3 regions of the Mesorhizobium sp. M0048 genome follow, and region 2 is predicted to be linked to each of the others. Evidence: predicted binding sites of a transcription regulator. Region 2 holds the regulator's gene; each other region holds the start of a gene.
The links. Region 2 encodes PhoB, which activates phosphate uptake and scavenging genes when phosphate is short. Its sites were predicted from a motif close to TGTCATNNANCTGTCAT; they were not measured.

Region 1: the regulator PhoB is predicted to act here: its motif matches at 965-981, upstream of phnF (phosphonate metabolism transcriptional regulator PhnF).
Region 3: the regulator PhoB is predicted to act here: its motif matches at 1,045-1,061, upstream of NKJ84_RS25225 (inorganic diphosphatase).

The regions. Positions count from the first base shown of each region.
Region 1 covers NZ_JAMYUV010000009.1:103,568-105,833, forward strand. The annotation lists gene NKJ84_RS12190 (zinc-binding alcohol dehydrogenase family protein) at 1-171, shown strand, start outside; gene phnF (phosphonate metabolism transcriptional regulator PhnF) at 184-927, opposite strand; gene phnG (phosphonate C-P lyase system protein PhnG) at 1,062-1,517, shown strand; gene phnH (phosphonate C-P lyase system protein PhnH) at 1,517-2,128, shown strand; gene NKJ84_RS12210 (carbon-phosphorus lyase complex subunit) at 2,130-2,266, shown strand, end outside.
Region 2 covers NZ_JAMYUV010000001.1:258,459-260,724, forward strand. The annotation lists gene pstB (phosphate ABC transporter ATP-binding protein PstB) at 1-14, shown strand, start outside; gene phoU (phosphate signaling complex protein PhoU) at 47-754, shown strand; gene phoB (phosphate regulon transcriptional regulator PhoB) at 771-1,460, shown strand; gene NKJ84_RS01350 (ROK family protein) at 1,470-2,266, opposite strand, start outside.
Region 3 covers NZ_JAMYUV010000041.1:4,070-6,335, reverse strand. The annotation lists gene NKJ84_RS25225 (inorganic diphosphatase) at 387-989, opposite strand; gene NKJ84_RS25220 (multicopper oxidase family protein) at 1,499-2,266, shown strand, end outside.

The sequences.
Region 1 (2,266 bases), on a different contig from region 2:
AACGCGCTGCGTGCCGATTTCGACCATGTCGCCGCCTCGATCCGCAACGGCGCGGTGCCGTTGGCAAAGCTCGTCACGCACCGCACGACGCTTGGCGAAACGCCGCACGATCTTGCCCGCTGGGCGCATGAGAAGTCCGGCCTGATCAAGGCCGTTATCCAGGTCGCATGATGCTGGCGCACCTCAAAGCGCCGACAGTTTGAGCTCGATCCGCTCGGCCGGGAAGCGCGACTCCGAAAACTGGATCGGCTGACCGTCGGGCGTGACGTTGACGGCGACCGTCACCAGCACGATGGCGCCGGGCTGCAGGTCGAGGTCCGCAAGGTCGGCCGCATCGGCATGGCGCGCCGACAACACCGTCGATTGCCGCAGATAGTCGTCAATGCCAAAACGTGCCAGCGATGCGGTGATCGAACCGGTTTCCGCCATGGCAGCATCGATGCCGGCAAAGCGCCTGGCATCGAACCAGCCGGCAGCGCGGGACACTGGCATTCCATCGGCTTCGCCGCGCGTTTCCAGACGTATCACGTCGGCCCCCTTTGCAAGGCCTAAGCTCTCTGCCACACGACGGTTGGCAGGCTCGACCGATGACGCAAGCAAGGTGATATGCCGGTCGGACGCCTGTCCTTGCAATCCCTCCGAAAAGCGGGTGCGGGCGCCGATCGGATATGACAGCCGCCTGCGCGACAGCACGAAGGTGCCCCGCCCCTGCTCTGCCCTGAGCACACCCTCCTGCACCAGCGCTGCAATGGCGCTGCGGACGGTGTGGCGGTTGACGCCATAGCGCTCGGCAAGTGCCACCTCCGGCGGCAACGCCGCATTTTCGGGAAAATCGCCGACGGAAATCGAATGCAGTATCTGATCGGCGATCTGCCGCCACAGCGCGACACCGCTGCGCCGCTCGATGCTGTTGGCTTGTCCGATCATTTTCTGCCCCAACCTTTGCGCCCCCTCTTCTCGCCCTTGTCATGCACCCGTCATAGACACGCATTAGATAATAGGTATAATTTGTATAATTGTCTATATCAATAGACAAATTTCGATGCAAGGGAATGTTAACCATGCGAGGACAGGAAGCCCGCGATCAGGCTGGGCGCAAGGCCGTTATGGCAACGCTGGCGCAATCGACCGGCGACGATATCGTCCGTCTGTGGAACGAAGCCGGCCTGCCTTCGGAGGCGGAACTCCTGCGCGGCCCCGAAACCGGCCTGGTCACCGTGCGTGGCCGCATCGGTGGCGGCGGCGCGCCGTTCAACGTTGGCGAGACGACGGTCACCCGCGCCACCGTCCGGCTCGCCTCCGGACAGGTCGGCCACTGCTATGCGCTCGGCCGCGACAAGCAGAAGGCAAGGCTGGTCGCCGATGCGCTGTGGCAGGACCCGGCTCACCGCAACGAGGTCGAGACCAGGCTCGTCGCGCCCTTGCAGGCGGCACTGGCCGAGGCCCGTGACCAGCGCCGCGCCGAGACGGCGGCGACCAAGGTCGATTTCTTCACCATGGTACGCGGAGAAGACTGATGGACATCGTAACCCAAGCGATCGAAGGCGGCTTTGCCGATCCGGTGTTCGACGCCCAGACGGTCTTCCGGGCAGTGATGGACGCGATGGCCCGGCCGGGCACACTGCAGCCCCTGCCGGTCTTTACCCGTCCACCGACGCCGCTGTCAGCCACCGCGGGCGCCATTGCGCTGGCGCTGTGCGATAACGACACGCCGCTCTGGCTCGACCCCGCCTTGCAGGCTTCAGCGACGGTGAAATCCTGGCTTGGCTTCCATACCGGCGCGCCGCTGGCCAACACCCCGGCCGACGCGCATTTCGCGCTGATCGCCACGCCGGCCGAGATGATGGCGCTCGACGGGTTTTCGCAAGGCACCCAGGATTATCCCGATCGCTCCACGACGCTGATCCTCGAGATCAGCGATCTTGTCTCCGGCGCTCCGCTGCTGCTCGAAGGCCCGGGCATCGAGAAGACGGCGACGATTGCGCCGGCGCAAATGCCGCGCCATTTTGTCGAGCAATGGAAGCAGAACAACCAGCGCTTTCCGCGTGGCGTCGACATCATCCTCGCCACGTCCGAAGCAATTGCCTGCCTGCCGCGCACGACGCGCATCAAGACGATGGAGGCATAGGATGTATGTCGCGGTAAAGGGTGGCGAAGCGGCCATTCGCAACGCCCACAAACTGCTCGCCGACCGCCGGCGCGGCGATCGTTCGGTGCCCGCACTTCGCCTCGACCAGATCGTCGAGCAACTGGCGCTCGGCGTCGA
Region 2 (2,266 bases):
GCCGCTTCGGCTGAGCCGTTCCGATCATGCATATGAGGACAGGACCATGGGCGAACACACAGTCGCTTCTTTCGACGAGGATCTCGAGCAGATCAGCAAGCTGATCCGCGACATGGCCGACCTCGCCGGTTCGATGGTCGGCGGGGCGACCAAGGCCCTGTTGAATTCCGATAACGTGCTGGCGCAACGCGTCGTCTCCGACGACGCCATCATGGATGCGCGTCAACGCGAACTGGACGATCGCGCCATCACCCTGATCGCCAAGCGCCAGCCAATGGCTCACGATCTGCGCCATGTCGTCGGAGCGATCCGCATGGCCGGCGACCTCGAACGCATCGGCGACCTTGCCAAGAATATCGCCAAGCGTGTGAGCGCGGTCGGCCTCAGCGCCACGCCGCGCGACCTATCGCATTCCATCGATGCGATGGCGCAGCTAGTGCTCATCCAGGTGCAGGGCGTCATCGAGGAGTATGCTGCAGGCGATGCGGCCGCCTTGGCCAAGCTGCGCGCCGCCGACGAGCGTATCGACGTCAAATACACGTCCGTGTTCCGCGAGCTGTTAACCTACATGATGGAAGATCCGCGCAACATCACTGCTTGCACGCATCTGCTGTTCTGCGCCAAGAATCTCGAGCGGATCGGCGACCATGTCACCAACATCGCCGAAAATGCGTATTATGTGCTGACCGGCGAACAATTGCCGGTCAATCGTCCGAAGCAGGACGAAACGACAATGTCCGCGCCGGTGACATGATGGGGGTGCCCAGCCGATGATCGCACCACGCATAATGGTGGTGGAGGACGAGGAGCCGTTGGGCGTGCTGCTCCGCTACAATCTCGAATCCGAAGGCTACCAGGTCGAGGTGGTGACACGCGGCGACGAAGCCGAGATCCGTTTGCAGGAGAATGTGCCCGACCTTCTGGTGCTCGACTGGATGATACCGGCGGTTTCCGGCATCGAGCTCTGCCGCCGGTTGCGCGTGCGCCCCGAAACCGAGCGGCTGCCGATCATCATGCTGACCGCGCGCGGCGAGGAGAGCGATCGGGTGCGCGGTCTTTCGACCGGCGCCGACGACTATCTCGTCAAACCGTTTTCGACGCCGGAATTCATGGCCAGGGTCAAGGCGCTGCTGCGGCGCGCCAAGCCGGAAGTGCTGTCCAGCGTGCTGAAGGTCGGCGACATCGTGCTCGATCGCGAATCGCACAGGGTCTATCGCAAGAAGAGCGAAATCAGGCTCGGGCCGACCGAATTCCGGTTGCTCGAGTTCATGATGCGGCATCCGGGCCGCGTCTTCTCGCGTAGCCAGTTGCTCGATAATGTCTGGGGCGAGACGATCTACATCGACGAACGCACCGTCGACGTCCATGTCGGGCGGCTGCGTAAAGCCGTCAATAACGGCCGCATGCCGGATGTCATCCGCACCATCCGCGGTGCCGGCTATGCGATCAGGGAAGATTGACCCGCCTGGTCAGGCGACGTTCTTTCTGACGCCGGGCCTCATTTGCGCGCCCGGCGCGAAAATCTCCTGGTCGACGAAGCTTAACGCCCGCATCGCGCAGCCTTCGCGGATCAGCGGCAATTCGTTCGGCTCGGTATCGAAGGAGATCGAGCCCGAGTGCTGGCCGCCGGCGGTCTGGGCGATGGCCTTGCGCAAGGCCGGCTCGATCAGATCGAAGGCGGCGGCACTGGCGCCGACCATCGCGACCGGTGCCGGATCGATCAGCGCGAACAGCGAGCCGAGACCGAAACCCAGCGCTTCGCCGGCCTTGCGGTAGGCCTCGCGTTCCGGCCCATCCTTCTCGCGCGCGCGGGCGGCCAGCGCGCGCATGTCGGCGTCGCTGACGTCGGCGATAGGTTCGCTGTCTTCGCTCATCTGCCTGGCGTTGCGCCAGATGGCATAGTTGCCGGCATAGGCTTCGATGCAGCCGCGCCGCCCGCAACGGCAGAGCGCTCCGCCCGGACGATGGATCATGTGGCCAAATTCGCCGCCCGAGGAATGCGTCCCGGTGAACAGTTCGCCCTTCAGCACAAGCCCCATACCGATGCCATGCGAAAGCAGGATGGCGATGAAGTCGTCGCGATAGCGATCCGGATCGCGCCAGCGCAAAGCCACCGCCATCATATTGCAGTCGTTCTCCACCGTGGCCGGGATACCGAATTCGTCTTCCAGCATGTCGGCAAAGGCGATGTCGGTCTGCGGCGTGATCGGCGACCACAGCATGGCGCGTGCAGGGGAGTCGGTAATGCCCTGAATCGCCAGGGCGA
Region 3 (2,266 bases), on a different contig from region 2:
GAATGCCAGTGCCTCGCCAACGGCCACATTTTCCATCACGGCGAAATCGCTTGTCTGCAATTGCCGTCAGGTCCTGAACTCGCGCAGTGCGACATGGTTCTCAACATTTCGTCATGGAAAAAAATTGAAAAAAATTCAGGATGGATGCCCCGAGGCGACGGCGCCGTTTGGCTTGCCTGTCAAAGGGGACGAGCAGAAACCAGGCGAAGGCGGAGATAAAGCCAACGATTTGGCTTTATCAACAGCAAACGCCCGGAGCTAAAGCGAAGCGCAGTTCGCGCGCATCCAACAGTGCGACGCGAGCCCAACGCATACCCTAGCGGTGTTCCAACACCGCTAGGAACCAGCCCTATGGATGAGCTTCCTGTTGAGATTCTGCTTTCCTGTCAGTCCTTCTTGTTCCGGTAGCTTTCAATGGCTTTGCCAACCATGTCGATGGCGACGTTGGCGCCACCAAAGCCGTTCAGCTCAACGGCCTTGCGGCCTTCAGGTAGCTGCTTGTAAACTCGAAAGAATGCCTCGATGCGCTGTCGTTCGATGGCCGGAAGATCATCGATGGTCTTGACCCCGTCATATTGCGGATCGATATCCGTAGCCGGCACAGCGATGATCTTGTCATCCGCTTCGCCGCCGTCGACCATGTTGAGCACGCCGATGGCGCGGACTTTGATCAGAGCACCGGGCACAACGGGTTCCCGGGTGAAGACAAGCGCATCCAACGGGTCGCCGTCGCCGCCCAACGAACTGGTAACGGAACCATAGTTGGCCGGATAGACGACCGGCATGGACTGATATCGATCGACGACGACATGGCCTGTCTCGGCATCGATCTCATATTTGGTGAAGCTTCCCGCCGGAATCTCGATAACCGTGTAAAATTCGCTGGTGTCTTTCGGCTGCGGAAAATCGAAAGCTGTGACGAATTCGGCGAAAGCGGGCTGCGTGCCCAGCAGGGCCGCAAGCGCCATGACAGTCGGCAAAGCGCGCATGGTTGTCTCCAGAGGTTGGACGGGCAGGGCGCCCTGCATCCGCCTAGCCACGTATGTGATGGCAGCATTACAGGGTTCCGTTATTGAAATTGGACGACCGTATTTGCACCGATCCTGCGGCGAGCAGAAATGGGCCGAGATAGAGCGCTGACGAGTGATGAGCGTCTATGGGCGTTTGCGTTTATGGGCGTTTAAGAGACGGTGGCCGCTTCAAATGTGCTATTTCAGGCGAGCCCATTTCCGGCAAGGGGATAGCTTGCGTCGTAACTCCTGCCAATCGGGCACGCTACACCCACAACACGCCGTTCGGCGAGAGCTGCCACGTAGACGCCTCGCGGCTCAGTGCGACGTTGTGTGGCAATCATCAAAAAGCAAGTGAAACTCCAACTTCAGTTGAAGTCCTTCGGAGACTACGCCACCTTGACCTTGAATCATTGCCAGGGTTCGAAATTCGTGAACGAAGAGACAACAACACCACGTCCGCTATACTCCACTGAAAGGGCTGCTTCATGTCGGGAATGTCGCGCAGGGGATTCTTGCTGGGCGGCACGGCAGCAGTAGCTGTCGGCGCTGCAGGCGGGCTGATTGCCGGCAGGGCCGTAGCAGCCGATCTGACCTTGCCGGTTTCAGCGATCAGTCGGTCGATTTTGCCCGGCACCGTCACCAAAGGGATGATGAGTTTCGGTGCGGGCGGGCCGCCGCCCACTCTGCGTTTATTGCGAGGTAGGCCGTTTTCCATAGACGTGGTCAATGATCTCGACGAAGCGACGAGTGTGCACTGGCATGGATTGCGCATCGCCAATGCCATGGACGGCGTGCCTTATCTCACCCAGCGTCCCATCGCGGCGGGCGAAAGCTTCCGTTACACTCTGATACCGCCGGATGCCGGCACCTATTGGTATCATCCGCATTGCAACACGCTCGATCAGATGGCCCGCGGTCTGACAGGCATGCTTGTTGTCGAAGATGACGAAGATGCCGGTTTCGACCAGGATTTGCCGCTCAATATACGCGACTTCCGTCTCGGCGAAGACGGCCAGTTCATCGAATTGGTCAAGGCACGCAACGCTGCGCGCGGCGGCACGCTGGGTACGGTCTCGACGGTAAATTGGGAAGTCACCCCGATTTACGATCTGCCGGCGGGCAGCCTTGTGCGCCTGCGTTTGGCAGTCACGGATGTCACCCGTATCGGCACTTATGACCTCGATGGCGGAACGGCCAAAGTGATCGCTCTTGATGCCAACCCGCTGCCGCAGCCTGTTGCGCCTCGGGGCATT